DNA from 2 places in the Kitasatospora sp. NPDC058115 genome. Region 2 is predicted to be linked to the other one. Evidence: riboswitches for the same ligand, from Rfam matches in the RefSeq annotation. Region 2 holds a riboswitch; the other holds the start of a gene.

Region 1 (7,830 bases), on a different contig from region 2:
GGCGGACCAGGACGCCAAGTCGGTGTCGGTGGAGGACACCTTCGAGGTGGACCTGGCCGACCGGGACCGGGTGCTGCGCGAGGTGGAGGCGCTGGCGCTGCGCTGCGCGCGCAGGCTGCGCGGCGCCGGGCGCTCCGGGCGGACGGTGGTGCTGAAGGTCCGGCGCTTCGACTTCTCGACGCTGACGCGTTCCGAGACGCTGCGGGGCCCGACGGACGACGAGACGGTGATCGTCGAGACGGCCCGGCGGCTGGCCTCGCAGGTGGACATCACGGGCGGGGTGCGGCTGCTGGGCGTGGGGGTGGCGCAGCTGGCCGACTACACCCAGGAGGACCTCTTCGCGCAGGCCGTCCGGGAGGAGGCGGAGGCGGAGGCCGCCGCGGCGGCGCCCGGGGCCGGGGCGCAGGAGGAGCCCGAGGCGGTCGAGGAGGAGGCCGCGGTGGTGCGGCGCTGGCTGCCCGGGCAGGACGTGCAGCACGCGGAGTACGGGCCGGGGTGGGTGCAGGGCAGCGGGGTGGGGCGGGTGACGGTGCGCTTCGAGACGCCGTGGAGCGGGCCGGGGCGGGTGCGGACCTTCGCGGTCGAGGATCCGGCGCTGGAGCCGGCCGGGCCGTTGCCGCTGCGCGAGGGGTGGCCGGTCGCGCCGGACGACGACGCCGACGCCGCCGCCGACGGGGACGCCGCCGACGGGGACGGCGTGGGCGGGGAGCGGGAGTAGGACGAGGACGCGAAGCGGCCCCGCCCGGCGGGGGAGCCGGGCGGGGCCGCGTGCGGTTCCGGGCTCGGACGGCCGCGATGCCCTCGGCGGCCGTCCGGGTCCGGTCCCCGCGCCCTGTCCCTGGGCGCGGGGGCGGACGCCTCGTCAGGCGTCGGTCTTCACCGGCTCCCGGCCGGGGATCGGGTCCGCCACCCGGTTGCCGGTGGTCACGCTGACGACCGGCTTGACGGTGCGGATGAGGAACGGGACGGCGCCGGCCACGACGCAGACCACGGCGGCGGTCCAGAACGCGTGCCGGTAGGCGTCCAGGGTGGGCAGCGCGACCGGGATCGGCAGCTTCATGGTGTCGCCGGTGAGGATGGCGGCCATGACGGCGGTGCCGATCGCGCCGCCGACGGTGCGCAGCACGGCGTTCATGCCGTTGGCGATGCCGCTCTGCTCGACCGGGACGGCGCCGTTGATGTAGGCGGGCATCGCCGAGAAGGCGAGGCCGATGCCGAGGCCGAAGATCGCCGAGGAGAGGTAGATGTCGCCCTCGTGGCTGTGCCGCAGGGCCAGGTAGGCCATCGCGACGGCGCCGAGGACACCGCCGAGGACCAGCGGCAGGCGCGGGCCGCGGCGGGCGATCAGCAGGGCGCCGAGCGGGGCGGCGACCATCGAGCCGAGGGCGGAGGGCAGCAGCATCACACCGGCGTGCAGCACGGTGGCGGTGAAGCCGTAGTGGGCGAACTTCTCCGGGGTCTGGGCGAAGTTGCTGATGACCATGAAGGAGCCGTACATGCCGAAGCCGATCAGCAGGCCGGCCAGGTTGGTGAAGGCGACGGCCGGACGGGACATCATCGTCATGTCGACCAGCGGGTGCGCGACCTTGACCTCGATGATGCCCCAGATCAGGGCGACCACCGCGGCGACGGCGAACAGGCCGAGGGTCCTGGTGGAGGTCCAGCCCCAGGTGTTGCCCTGGCTGACCGCGACCAGCAGGGCGGAGAGCCAGCCGGCGAGGGTGAGCGCGCCGAGCGGGTCGGCGCCGCCGTCCTTGTCGGTGACCGGGTCGGTGGGCACCCGCAGGGCGACCAGGGCGACCGCGATCAGACCGAAGACCAGGCCCATCCAGAAGATGGACTTGTAGCTCCAGTGCTCCAGCAGCAGGCCGGTGGCGACCAGGCCGAGGCCGCTGCCGACGCCCATCGAGGCGCTGATGGCGGCGACGCCGCCGGTCACCTTCTGCTTGGGGAGTTCGTCACGGACGATGCTGATGGCGAGCGGCAGCACGCCACCGCCGGCGCCCTGCAGCACGCGGGCGACGACCAGCCAGGTGAAGGAGTGCGTGGAGACCGCGAGTGCGGAGCCCGCGACCAGGCCGGCGAGCGAGATCAGCAGCATCGGCTTGCGGCCGCGCAGATCGCCGAAGCGGCCCAGCAGGGGGGTGAGCACGGCGGCGGACAGCAGGTTGGCGGTCATCAGCCAGGTGATGCTGGAGCCGGAGACGTCCAGTTCCTTGGCGAGCGAGGGCAGGATCGGGACGACCGCGGTCTGCACCACGCTGAACGACAGCATCGCCAGGATGAGGGCCGGCAGGACCCGGGCGCTGCTCTGCTTCTTCTCGGCCGCGGTGGTGGGCTGTGGTGCCTCACTCACGGTTGCTTCCTCCCGTACATAGTGAATGAACTGAAGTAACCATGCCGAGAGATACTTCAGCATGTCAAATATTCATTGGTTAAGCCTTGGTAAAAAGGAAGGACCCCGGCCGGGGCGGCCGGGGTCCGGTGCCGGAGGTGTCAGACCAGCGGCCGGGCCGGCTCCGGGCGGGCCGGGGCCTGGGCGGCGGGCGGTGCGGCGGGCGGCGGTGACGAGGTGGCGGCCGGGGCGGCGGTGACGTCGTCGTGGACCTCGACCTGCTCGCGCCGCAGCTCCTCGCGGACCACCTCCTCGGTGGTGTACCGCTCGACCACCAGGCGGACCCTTTCGAGCGGCGCCAGGTACTTGCGGACCACGGGGCGCTCCTCGCGCAGGGTGACCTCCTCCACCGCCTCGGCGATCTCCTTCTCGTCGAGCGCGGCCCGTTCGGCCTCGCCGACCGGGATCCGCTCGACCCGGACCCGCTCGCGGACCACCGGGACCCGGCGCTCCACCTGCTCGCTGGTGACGTACTTGCGCAGCTTGGCGGTGCCGATCACGTGCCACTCGGTGGTGATGTCCAGGCGCTCCTCGCGGCAGGTGATCTCCAGCCGGCCGGTGGGGGAGGGGGCGGCCGGACCGGTCTCCGGGCGCGCGGACCGCGGCTGGGGCTGGGACGGTGGCTGGGCCTGTGCCTGTGCCTGTGCCTGTGCCTGGGGCTGGGGCTGCGGTTCGACGGCCGGCTGCGCGTGGACGGGCGGGGTGACGGCCGGCTGCGCGGCTGCGGGCTGCGCGGTGGGCGGCACGACGGGCGGCGGGACGGGCGGGGCGGCCGGTGCCGCGGCGGAGGGCGCGGGCGCCGGGGCGGCGGGGGCCGCGGGGGTGACGGGTGCGGGAGTGGCGAGGGGGCGCGCGGGAACCTCCGGGGCGGGGCCGGACGGCTTGTCGAGGTCGGCCGCCCGGTGGAAGGTGAGCGCCTTGGCCGGGCGCGAGGCGTTGGTGCCGGAGGCCGCGCCCGTCCCGTTGGTGGCGCCCGTCCCGTTGGTCGCGGGCGTTCCGTTGGTCGCGGGCGTTCCGTGGGCGGCGGGAGCGGTCGCCGCGGCGGCACCGGTGCCGGCGGTGGTGGTGCCGGCGGTGGTGGTGCCGAAGTCGAGGTCGTCCGGTTCCGCCGCCGGGCCCCCGCCCGCCCGCGGCCGGTCCTGCGCCGGGGTGTCCAGTCCGTAGTAGCGGTAGAGCTGGAGCTCCTGGGCGGGCGACAGGTGCTGGCCCACGCCGAAGTCCGGTGACTCCTTCACCAGGGACTTGTCGTACGGCACCCGCAGCTCGTCGCCGGAGAACTCGCTGGTGGTGAGGGGGACGAAGGCGTCCCGGCCGAAGATGCCGGTCCGGACGGCGGCCCATTCGGGACGGCCGGTGGCGTCGTCCAGGTACACCTCGTCGATGGTGCCGATCTTGTCCCCGTTGCGGTCGACCGCCTTGTGGCCGATGAGGTCCCGGGGGTCGATGTCGGTCTGCACTCTTTTCCTCCAGTGCGGTGAGGTCGCGGAAACGCCCGCAGGACAGCGGCACTTCACACCAAATGCCATGAATCGGGCGGGCGCGACCGGGGTGCGGCCGGACGGGCCCGGGGCTGCGCCGACCGGGTCACCGCGGGGTGTCAGCCGCGAAGTCGCGGTCGGGCCTGACGCACCCGTGATCGGGGTGCCTCCCGCTGGTACCCTGGGCGCGACCGCCGAGCCCGCTCGGGAGAGTCCCCGACAGCGGAAACCGCTGGTCGGGGCGCCGAAGGAGCAACTCCTCCCCGGAATCTCTCAGGCATCCGTACCGTGCGGGATAGGTCACTCTGGAAAGCAGGGCAGGATCGCGGGCGAGGGAGCCGGCGGACCCCACCCTCACCGACGGTGCAAGCCGGCGGGGCGTCCCACGGCGCTCCGCGCGGGCGAAGCTCTCAGGTCCCGATGACAGAGGGGGAGGCCTGTCGGGTTCGTCCGACCGGGCCCCCGCTGTTGTCCGCAGCGGTGAGGCGCCGGCGTGCGCACCCCCGCCGGTCCGTGACCAGGAGGCCTCGACCACCATGAACGCCCAGCCGAACTCGGGACGCCCCACCACCCCCGCGACCCTCACCGAGCTCGAACAGGCCAGCCCCTTCGAGAACCGCCACATCGGCCCCGACGCCGCCGCGCAGGAGAAGATGCTGGCCCAGGTCGGCTACGGCTCGCTGGACGAGCTGGCCACCGCCGCCGTCCCCGAGGCGATCCGCTCGATCACCGCGCTCGACCTGCCCGCCGGGCGCAGCGAGGCCGAGGTCCTCGCCGAGCTGCGTGAGCTGGCCGGCCGCAACACCGTCCTCACCTCGATGATCGGCCTGGGTTACTACGGCACCTTCACCCCGCCGGTGATCCTGCGCAACGTCATGGAGAACCCGGCCTGGTACACCGCCTACACGCCGTACCAGCCGGAGATCTCGCAGGGCCGCCTGGAGGCGCTGCTCAACTTCCAGACCCTGGTCGCCGACCTGACCGGCCTGCCCACCTCCGGCTCCTCCCTGCTGGACGAGGGCACCGCCGCCGCCGAGGCGATGGCGCTGGCCCGCCGCGTCACCAAGGTCAAGGGCGGTGTCTTCCTGGTCGACGCCGAGACCCTGCCGCAGACCGTCGCGGTGATCAACACCCGCGCCGTGCCGACCGGCGTCGAGGTCGTCGTCGCCGACCTGTCCGAGGGCATCCCGGCCGAGATCGCCGAGCGCGGCGTGTTCGGCCTGCTGCTCCAGTACCCCGGTGCCACCGGTGTGGTCCGCGACCTCGCCCCGGTGATCGAGCAGGCCCACGGCCTGGGCGCGATCGTCGCCGTCGCCGCCGACCTGCTGGCCCTCACCCTGCTGAAGTCCCCGGGCGAGCTCGGCGCCGACATCGCCTGCGGCACCTCGCAGCGCTTCGGCGTGCCGATGGGCTTCGGCGGCCCGCACGCCGGCTACCTCGCGGTGCGCGCCGAGTACGCCCGCTCGCTGCCCGGCCGCCTGGTCGGCGTCTCCGTCGACGCCGACGGCAACCGCGCCTACCGCCTGGCCCTGCAGACCCGCGAGCAGCACATCCGCCGCGAGAAGGCCACCAGCAACATCTGCACCGCCCAGGTGCTGCTCGCCGTGATGGCCTCGATGTACGCGGTCTACCACGGCCCGGACGGCCTGGCCGACATCGCCCGCCGCACCCACCGCTACGCCGCCGCCCTCGCCGCGGGCCTGCAGGCCGGTGGCGTGGAGCTGCTGCACGGCGAGTTCTTCGACACCGTCACCGCGGTCGTCCCCGGCCGCGCCGCGGAGATCGCCGCCGCCGCCCGCGCCCAGGGCATCAACGTCTTCCAGGACGGCGCGGACCGGATCTCGGTCTCCACCGACGAGACCACCACCCGCGAGCACCTGGCGGGCGTGTGGGCCGCGTTCGGCGTCGAGGGCGTCGAGGTGGCGGAGGACGCCGAGGCGCTGCCCGCCGCGCTGCTGCGCGAGGACGAGTACCTGACCCACCCGGTCTTCCACAGCCACCGCTCGGAGACCGCCATGCTGCGCTACCTGCGCCGCCTGTCGGACCGGGACTACGCGCTGGACCGCGGCATGATCCCGCTGGGCTCCTGCACCATGAAGCTCAACGCGACCACCGAGATGGAGTCGGTGACCTGGCCGGAGTTCGGCCAGCTGCACCCCTTCGCGCCGGTCGACCAGGCCGAGGGCTTCCTCACCCTGATCCGCGGGCTGGAGCGCCAGCTGGTCGAGGTGACCGGCTACGACGCCGTCTCCATCCAGCCGAACGCCGGTTCCCAGGGCGAGCTGGCCGGTCTGCTGGCCGTGCGCGCCTACCACCACGCCAACGGCGACACCCAGCGCGACGTCTGCCTGATCCCGTCCTCCGCGCACGGCACCAACGCCGCCTCCGCGGTGATGGCCGGCATGCGCGTGGTCGTGGTCAAGACCCTGGTCGACGGCGACGTCGACGTCGAGGACCTCAAGGCCAAGATCGAGCAGCACCGCGACAGCCTCGCCGTGCTGATGGTCACCTACCCGTCCACCCACGGCGTGTACGAGACCCAGATCACCGAGATCTGCGGCCTGGTGCACGAGGCCGGCGGCCAGGTGTACGTCGACGGCGCCAACCTGAACGCGCTGGTCGGCCTCGCCAAGCCGGGCAAGTTCGGCGCGGACGTCTCGCACCTGAACCTGCACAAGACCTTCTGCATCCCGCACGGCGGCGGCGGCCCGGGCGTCGGCCCGGTGGCGGTGCGCGCGCACCTCGCGCCGTACCTGCCGAACCACCCGCTCCAGGAGGAGGCCGGCCCGGCCACCGGCGTCGGCCCGATCTCGGCCGCCCCGTGGGGCTCGGCGGGCATCCTGCCGATCTCCTGGTCGTACGTCCGGCTGATGGGCGGCGAGGGCCTCAAGCGCGCCACCCAGGTCGCGGTGCTGAACGCCAACTACATCGCCAAGCGGCTGGCCCCGCACTTCCCGGTGCTCTACACCGGCCCCGGCGGCCTGGTGGCGCATGAGTGCATCATCGACCTGCGCCCGCTCACCAAGGAGACCGGCGTGACGGTGGACGACATCGCCAAGCGCCTGATCGACTACGGCTTCCACGCGCCGACGATGTCCTTCCCGGTGGCCGGCACGCTGATGATCGAGCCGACCGAGTCCGAGGACCTGCACGAGATCGACCGGTTCTGCGACGCGATGATCGAGATCCGGGCCGAGATCGACAAGGTCGGTTCGGGCGCCTGGGCGGCCGACGACAACCCGCTGCGCAACGCCCCGCACACCGCCGCCACGCTGGCCGGCGACTGGGCGCACGGCTACACGCGGCAGGAGGCGGTCTTCCCGGCCGGCGTGAACCCGGCGGACAAGTACTGGCCCCCGGTCAGCCGGATCGACGGCGCGTACGGCGACCGCAACCTCGTCTGCTCCTGCCCGCCGCTGGACGAGTACGGCGTCTGACCGACGCACGGCGCACGGCCTCGCGGCACGCGACAGGGCCCCGGCGGATCACTCCGCCGGGGCCCTGCCCGTTGCGCGCGTTCCCCCGTGGACGCCCGGCGGCTCAGACTGCGCTCGCGGCCGGGCGGCGCGGGGCGATCACCCGGCCGTCGGGCAGCAGCTCACCGGTGTCCTCGAACAGCAGGACGCCGTTGCAGAGCAGGCTCCAGCCCTGCTCCGGGTGGCAGGCCACCGGCACGGCGGCCTCGCGGTCCTCGGACTCGGCCGACGGGCATTCAGGACGGTGCTGGCACATACACGTACCCTCGCTTCGCTCTGCGATCCTCCCCGTGGTGCGGTGGCGCCGGTGGCCGGCGGCCGCCGCCGCGGTGGTCGGATTCTGTCCGGCGCCGGGCCGGGTGTGGACCAGCGCTCAAGTGGGTAGGACAGGAGGTCCTTCCACGCTGGTTCCCAGTGTCGGCATCTGCGGACGCGCGCGCAGCGATTTCGTGACATGCGCCACAACCCCCGGGCAGAGATC
Region 2 (7,830 bases):
CTCCTTCATGGTCTTGATCGCCTTGTCGAGGGAGACGTGGTGGCGGCCGTCGCCGCGCAGGGCCATCCGGGCGGCGGTGACGGCCTTGACGGAGGCCATGCCGTTGCGCTCGATGCAGGGGATCTGGACCAGGCCGCCGACCGGGTCGCAGGTGAGGCCGAGGTTGTGCTCGATGCCGATCTCGGCGGCGTTCTCGACCTGCTCGGGGCTCCCGCCGAGGACCTCGGCGAGGCCGCCGGCGGCCATCGAGCAGGCGGAGCCGACCTCGCCCTGGCAGCCGACCTCGGCGCCGGAGATGGAGGCGTTCTCCTTGAAGAGCATGCCGATGGCACCGGCGGCGAGCAGGAAGCGGACGATGCCGTCCTCGTCGGCGCCCGGGATGAAGTTCAGGTAGTAGTGCAGGACGGCGGGGATGATGCCGGCCGCGCCGTTGGTCGGGGCGGTGACCACCCGGCGGCCGGAGGCGTTCTCCTCGTTGACCGCCATCGCGTAGAGGGTGACCCACTCCATCGCGTTGGCCGGGCCGATGCCCTCGGCGCGCAGCGCGCGGGCGGCCGCGGCGGCGCGCCGGCGCACCTTGAGGCCGCCGGGGAGTATGCCCTCGCGGGACATGCCGGCCCGCACGCACTCCTGCATGACCCGCCAGATCTCCAGCAGGCCGGCCCGGATCTCCTCCTCGGTGCGCCAGGCCTTCTCGTTCTCCAGCATCAGGCCGGAGATCGACAGGCCGGTCTCCCGGGTGAGCCGCAGCAGCTCCTCGCCGGTGCGGAAGGGGTACTTCAGCACGGTGTCGTCGGGCTTGACCCGGTCGGCGCCGATCGCGTCCTCGTCGACGACGAAGCCGCCGCCGACCGAGTAGTAGGTCTTCTCCAGCACGGTGGAGCCGTCGGCGCGGTAGGCCCAGAGGGTCATGCCGTTGGCGTGGTAGGGCAGCGAGCGGCGCCGGTGCAGCACCAGCTGGCTGTCCGGGTCGAAGTCGATGGCGTGGACGCCGAGCAGGTTGATCCGCTTCTCGGCGGTGATCCGCTCGACGTCGCGGTCGGCCTGGTCGACGTCGACGGTGCGGGGGGAGGCGTTCTCCAGGCCCAGCAGCACCGCCTTGGGGGTGCCGTGGCCGTGGCCGGTGGCGCCCAGCGAGCCGTACAGCTCGGCGCGGACGGCCGTCACCTCGGTCAGCAGGCCCTCCGACTTCAGGCGGCGGGCGAACATCCGGGCGGCCCGCATCGGGCCGACGGTGTGGGAACTCGACGGACCGATGCCGATGGAGAAGAGGTCGAAGACGCTGATGGCCACGGAGGGACGTCCTTGTCTGGTCTCGTGGGTGGTGCCGGCAGGGAGGGAGGACGGCGGTGGCGGGAGGGGGAGGGTCGGGCGCGGTCGGCGGGCTGACACGGGACGGGGCACCGCGCGCACTCTCCAGTGTGCGCGGTGCCCCGGAATCCCCGGTGTCCGGACGGCGTGAGCCCGGTCACCGGCCGCCGAACGACAGGACCTACAGGTTCGGGTAGAGCGGGTACTTCTCGGCCAGGGCGGTGACCCGGGCCTTGAGCGCCTCGGCGGTGCCCTCGTCGAAGGCGGGCTTCAGGGCCTCGGCGATGATGTCGGCGACCTCGCGGAAGTCCTCGGCCAGGAAGCCGCGGGTGGCGAGCGCCGGGGTGCCGATCCGCAGGCCGGAGGTGACCATCGGCGGGCGCGGGTCGTTCGGGATGGCGTTGCGGTTGACCGTGATGCCGACCTCGTGCAGACGGTCCTCGGCCTGCTGGCCGTCGAGCCGGCTGTTGCGCAGGTCGACCAGGACGAGGTGGACGTCGGTGCCGCCGGACAGCACGGAGACGCCGGCCTCGGTGACGTCGGCCTGCAGCAGGCGCTCGGCGAGGATCCGGGCCCCCTCCAGGGTGCGCTGCTGGCGCTCCTTGAACTCCTCCGAGGCGGCGACCTTGAAGGCGACCGCCTTGCCGGCGATGACGTGCTCCAGCGGGCCGCCCTGCTGGCCGGGGAAGACCGCGGAGTTGATCTTCTTGGCGTGCTCGGCCTTGGAGAGGATGACGCCGCCGCGCGGGCCGCCCAGGGTCTTGTGGGTGGTGGTGGTGACCACGTCCGCGAACGGCACCGGGTTGGGGTGCAGGCCCGCCGCGACCAGGCCGGCGAAGTGCGCCATGTCGACCATCAGCAGCGCGCCGACCTCGTCGGCGATCCGGCGGAACTCGGCGAAGTCGAGCTGGCGCGGGTAGGCGGACCAGCCGGCGATGATCAGCTGCGGCCGGTGCTCCTTGGCGAGGCGCTCGACCTCGGCCATGTCGACCTGGCCGCTCTTGTCGTCCACGTGGTACGGCACCACGTTGTAGAGCTTGCCGGAGAAGTTGATCTTCATGCCGTGGGTCAGGTGACCGCCGTGGGCCAGGTTCAGGCCCAGGATGGTGTCGCCCGGCTTGATCAGCGCGAACATCGCGGCGGCGTTGGCCTGCGCGCCGGAGTGCGGCTGGACGTTGGCGTGCTCGGCGCCGAACAGGGCCTTGATCCGGTCGATCGCGATCTGCTCGACCACGTCGACGTGCTCGCAGCCGCCGTAGTAGCGGCGGCCGGGGTAGCCCTCGGCGTACTTGTTGGTCAGCACCGAGCCCTGGGCCTCCATGACCGCCACCGGGGCGAAGTTCTCGGAGGCGATCATCTCCAGGGTGGTCTGCTGGCGGTGCAGCTCGGCGTCGACCGCGGCGGCGATCTCCGGGTCGAGGGCGTGCAGGGACTGGTTCAGAACCGTCATGGTGGGGTCTTCCCGGGAGGAGGGGGGAGGAGGCGCGGGACGGCCGCGGTGCGGCGGCCGTCCCGGCGGTGGCTCAGGCCGAGGGGTTGGTGAGCGCGGTGTACTCGTCGGCGCTCAGCAGCGGGCCGGTCGACTCGACGCGGACCTTGAACAGCCAGCCACCCTCGAACGGCTCGCCGTTGACCAGGCTGTTGTCGTTCTTGACGTCCTCGTTGACCTCGGTGACCTCGCCGGTCACCGGGGAGAACAGGTCGCTGACCGACTTGGTCGACTCCAGCTCGCCACAGGTCTCCCCGGCGGTCACGGTGGCGCCCACCTCGGGGAGCTCCACGTAGACGATGTCACCGAGGGCGTCGGCGGCGTGCTGGGTGATGCCGATCGTGGACACACCGTCGGCGTCGGCGGCGGTCAGCCACTCGTGCTCCTCGGTGTACTGCAGGTGCTGGGGGTTGGTGCTCATGGCGTCATTCTCCAGGATGGGAAGCGGGTACGACGAAGCGGCCCGGCGCGCGGACGTTCCTCGCGGGGGAAACAGGTGGGGAAGGGTCAGCGGGCGCGCTTGTAGAACGGCAGCGCCACGACCTGGACCGGCTCGTGCTTGCCGCGCACGTCCACCGCGACGGTGGAGCCGGGGGCGGCGTGGGCCGCGTCCACGTAGGCCATCGCGATCGGCTTCTCCAGCGTGGGGGAGGGCGCGCCGGAGGTGATCCGGCCGATCGGCTCGCCGTCGGCGGAGACCACGGTGTACTCGGCGCGCGGCACGCGCTTGCCCTCGGAGACCAGGCCGACCAGCACCCGCGGCGGGTTGGCCTCGGCCTCGGCGGCGGCCCGCTCCAGGGCCTTGCGGCCGACGAAGGCGCCCTCGTTGGTGGTCTTGTCGAAGCGCACGACCCGGCCCAGGCCCGCGTCGAACGGGGTCAGGTCGGTGGACAGCTCGTGGCCGTACAGCGGCATGCCGGCCTCCAGGCGCAGCGTGTCGCGGCAGGACAGGCCGCAGGGGACGAGGCCGCGGCCAGCGCCGGCCTCGGTCAGCGCCTGCCAGATCTGCTCGGCGTCGCCCGGGTTGCAGAAGATCTCGAAGCCGTCCTCGCCGGTGTAGCCGGTGCGGGCGAGCAGCACGTCGCGGCCGGCCACCTGGGCCGGGAGGATCGCGTAGTACTTCAGGCCCGGCAGGTCGGCCTCGGTGGTGCCGGCCAGGATCGCGGTGGACTCCGGGCCCTGGACGGCGATCAGCGCGTAGGCGTCGCGGTCGTCGGAGACGACGGCGTTGTAGCCCTTGGCGCGGGCGATCAGCTCGTCCAGCACCAGCTGGGCGTTGGAGGCGTTGGCGACGACCAGGAAGGCGTCCTCGCGCAGGCGGTAGACGATGAGGTCGTCCAGGATGCCGCCGTCCTCGGCGCAGATCATGGTGTAGCGGGCGCGCAGCTCGCCGAGCGCGGAGACGAAGCCGACCAGCGCGTGGTCCAGCATCTCGCCGGCCTGCGGGCCGGTGACGGTGATCTCGCCCATGTGGGAGAGGTCGAACAGGCCCGCCCTGGTGCGGACGGCGAGGTGCTCCTCGCGCTCGCTGCCGTAGCGCAGCGGCATGTCCCAGCCGGCGAAGTCGGTCATGGTGGCGCCGAGGGCGCGGTGGAGCGCGTCGAGCGCGGTGAGGCGGAGGGACGACATGGCCAGGAACTCCTCGGTCGGGGCACTCAGGGGTGCGCACGCCGGGACCGGCCCTGTCTCGGGGGCGGCGGACCCTGCGCGCGGGCATGCGGCGGCTGGGTCTCCCCATCTGTCGTCGAACCTGAGAGCTTCACCGTCCACTGCCCTGTAGGGGACCAGCATGGCGGCTTGCACCGTGGGTGGGCGTACGGCAGGGCCGTGCGCCGCTTTCCAGATGTGCCTAACCCGTGCGGTAGGGGTGCCTGAGAGATTCCGGGGAGGACTTGCTCCTTCGGCGCCGGCTGTGCCGCCTGGACGGGGCACTCCGGACTCTCCCGCGCGGGTTCGAGCGGCCGGTATGGAGTTGGCGGGGCCTGGGTGGATGCCACCGCAGACGCGCACATCATGGCACGTCCGCGGGAATGAGGGGAGGGGGGCCTCCGTCACCGCGGGCCTGACCGCCCGGTGCGGGGCGCCGGAACGCTAGGCTGCGGGCATCGGTGAGCAGAGGACGGTACGGCGGCGGATGGAGTACCCGGTGGAGCAGCAGGGGTGGGGCGGGGCGGAGGCGGCGCCGCCGGGCGGCACGTGGCCGGCCAACGAGCTGGAGCAGGTGCTCACCGCCGCGCTCGGCGACCCGGGCGCGACCCCCCGGGTGATCGAGGTGCTGGCGCGCGGCCAGGTGTGGATCCCGCTGCCGTCGGGCGGCGACCCGCAGGGGCGGTCGCTGGACCTGCCGACGATCGAACTGGCCGGCGACCCCTATGTCCCGGTGTTCTCCTCGCAGGAGGTGTTCCTCCAGCAGGCGCCCGGGATGCCGTTCGCGGTCGCGCCGGTGTGGGAGTTCGCCCGCGGCCTGCCGCTGGGCGTGGGCATCGCGGTCAACCCCGGGGCGGCGGTGGGCATCCCGGTGCCGCCGGAGGGCGTGGCCGAGCTGCGCCGCGGACCGCGCGAGGACCGCTGGGACGCCGGCCCGGATGCGCCGGAGGCTCCCGGCGGCGGCCGGGTGGCGCTGCGCGAGCCGGTGCCGGGCGAGGACCCGGAGGCGTTCCTGACCGCCTGCCGCGGGGAACTCGCGGCGCTGCCGGGAGTGCTGACCGCGCGGCGGGCGCTGGCGAGCGTCGAGGGCGAGCCGACCGTGATGTTCGTGGGCGTCCAGCTGGACCCGCTGGCCCCGGCCGACCCGGGCGCGGTGAACGAGGCATTGGGGCGAGCGCTGGGAACCGCGCCGCTGCCCGGAGGCGTCCACCTCGTACTGCTCGACCTCGCGGACGATCCGGTGGTCGACTGGTTGGTGAACCGGGTCGCGCCGTTCTACGTGCGGGGCTGATCCGGCCCCCGTCCGTCCGTCCGGCACCCGCCGGACGGGGTGCGGGCGGGGCGGCGGTACGAACCCTGGCACGTCGGCGTGGCGGCGGTCGGCGGCCGCCCCATAGGGTGCGTGCTGACGGCCGCCGGGCCGCCGGTGACGGACGAGGAACGAAGAAGCGCAGCGAGGTGGGCGCATGAGTGCGGGATCGGTAGCTGGCGGTGCACCGGGGCCCTGGGGCCAGGCGCCCACCGGACGCCCGGATCCGGGCGCGCTGGAGCGCGCGCTGCGCGAGGTGGCGCCGGAGCGCTACGAGGCCTACGAGACGATGCTGCACGCGCTCGCCGAGGGCCGGGTCTGGATGCTGCTCTGGCACGGCACGCCGGGCAGCGCGGACGCCCAGTACGGGAACATGGAGATCAGCGGCCACGGCTACGCGCCGGCCGTCACCTCGCCCGAGCAGCTGGCGGCCTCCGGCTGGGCGCGGGCCCACGAGGTGATCTCCGGCAAGGAGGTCGCGGCCTCGCTCTACCGCACCCGCTGGGGCCTGTGGCTGAACCCGCACGCCCCGGGCGGCGGGGTCGGCGTGCCGTGGGCGGACCTGCGGCGGGTCGCGGCGGGCCTGGACCGGCTGCCGGCCGGGCCGCTGAAGCTGAGCGAGCCGCAGGTGCCGGCCCAGCAGTTCTTCGCGCTGCTGGAGCGCCAGGCGGTCGAGGTGCGCGCGGTGAAGGCGCTGCGCCGGGCCTGGGTGCGGCCGTCGGTGGGCGAACCGTACCTGGCCATCGGCCTGGACCTGTACGAGAGTTCACCGCCCACGGTGGAGGCCGTGCGGGCGCTGATGCAGCGGGCGATCGCGGTCGCTCCGGAGGGCCTCGCGGTCTCGACGGTGGCGATGGCGGACGAGTACGACCCGGTGGCGCTGTGGATGCGGGCCAACGCGCGCCCGTTCTACGACCGCGAGGCGGGCGGGCACGGCCGGGCGCAGACGGGCCCGTACCCGCCGGTGCCCCCGCCGCCGTACACCGCGCAGCAGGGCCCGGCGCAGGGTCAGGGCTTCGGCTACGGCACCCATCCGCCGGCGCAGGGCTGGCCCGGGCAGCAGCCGCCGCCGCAGCAGCCGTGGCCCGGCTACCCCGGTCGCTGACCGGCGGAACGCGCCCGGAACCGCCCACAGGAACCGGCTTGACGTCACGTCAGGCCGGTTTTTGCGTTTTTCCGGACGATCTCGCCGAAGGGGGTGGCAGACATCTTGACATGGCTGTTACAGCTGTGTGAAGAGGGATATGCCGAAGATCGTGGAGGTGCATGCGGACAGATCACAGTTGGGCATCTGTCGGTTGGCAGGGCTGGCGCAAGCCAGTTCGGATGGCAGAGAGTTCTGCAACAGCCCACCGCGCGTGGTTGGCGCCTCACAAAGGCGAACGCGCTGGCGGACCGCATGATCCACGTGACGCCCATCCCGCGTGGCAGCAGTACTGAGCACGCCGTACCGCTGGGAACACCCCCGTACCTGCACTTCCGCACGTCCGCACCCAAAGCACGTCCGCACCAGCCGAGCCGCCGATCCCGGCGTCCGGCACCCGTGGGCCGGCCACCGTCGGCGAGGGGACCGAACTGACCATGACCGCACCCATCAAGACCGCCGGCAACGCACCGGAGGCAGACGCCGCCGCGAGCCCGGCCAAGAAGATCGAGGGCCGCTCGCTCGGCCAGATCGCCTGGACCCGCTTCAAGCGGGACAAGGCCGCCGTCGCCGGCGGCATCGTGGTGATCCTGCTGATCCTGCTCGCCGTGCTCGCCAAGCCGATCGAGTCGATCTTCGGCCTGGATCCCGACGCCCTCCACCAGGACCTCCTGGACGCCGACCTCGGCGGTCTCCCGCTGGGCGACTGGGGCGGCATGAGCTGGGACCACCCGCTCGGCGTCGACCCGCTGCAGGGCCGTGACCTGCTGACCCGTGTGATCGAGGGCTCCTGGGTCTCTCTGCTGGTCGCCTTCGGCGCGACCGTGCTGTCCAACACCATCGGCACCGTGCTCGGCATCATGGCCGGCTACTACGGCGGCTGGGTGGACGCCGTGATCAGCCGGGTGATGGACGTCTTCCTCGCCTTCC

The links. A riboswitch is a leader RNA that binds a small molecule or an ion and turns the genes downstream of it on or off. The one in region 2 is predicted to bind glycine.
Region 1: it holds a riboswitch for glycine, as region 2 does, so the genes downstream of both, gcvP (aminomethyl-transferring glycine dehydrogenase) here and gcvT (glycine cleavage system aminomethyltransferase GcvT) in region 2, are expected to answer to the same signal.

The regions. Positions count from the first base shown of each region.
Region 1 is NZ_JBHVTL010000014.1:11,163-18,992, forward strand. Features, by position in the region: gene ACFVVL_RS16575 (DNA polymerase IV) at 1-718, shown strand, start outside; gene ACFVVL_RS16580 (MFS transporter) at 863-2,356, opposite strand; gene ACFVVL_RS16585 (DUF2382 domain-containing protein) at 2,497-3,141, opposite strand; partial or broken gene ACFVVL_RS16590 (PRC-barrel domain-containing protein) at 3,478-3,852, opposite strand; glycine riboswitch at 4,069-4,172, shown strand; gene gcvP (aminomethyl-transferring glycine dehydrogenase) at 4,410-7,310, shown strand; gene ACFVVL_RS16600 (DUF5999 family protein) at 7,414-7,605, opposite strand.
Region 2 is NZ_JBHVTL010000021.1:124,627-132,456, forward strand. Features, by position in the region: gene ACFVVL_RS22890 (L-serine ammonia-lyase) at 1-1,293, opposite strand, end outside; gene glyA (serine hydroxymethyltransferase) at 1,493-2,761, opposite strand; gene gcvH (glycine cleavage system protein GcvH) at 2,835-3,221, opposite strand; gene gcvT (glycine cleavage system aminomethyltransferase GcvT) at 3,308-4,429, opposite strand; glycine riboswitch at 4,650-4,756, opposite strand; gene ACFVVL_RS22910 (enhanced serine sensitivity protein SseB) at 4,935-5,738, shown strand; gene ACFVVL_RS22915 (enhanced serine sensitivity protein SseB C-terminal domain-containing protein) at 5,914-6,861, shown strand; gene ACFVVL_RS22920 (ABC transporter permease) at 7,338-7,830, shown strand, end outside.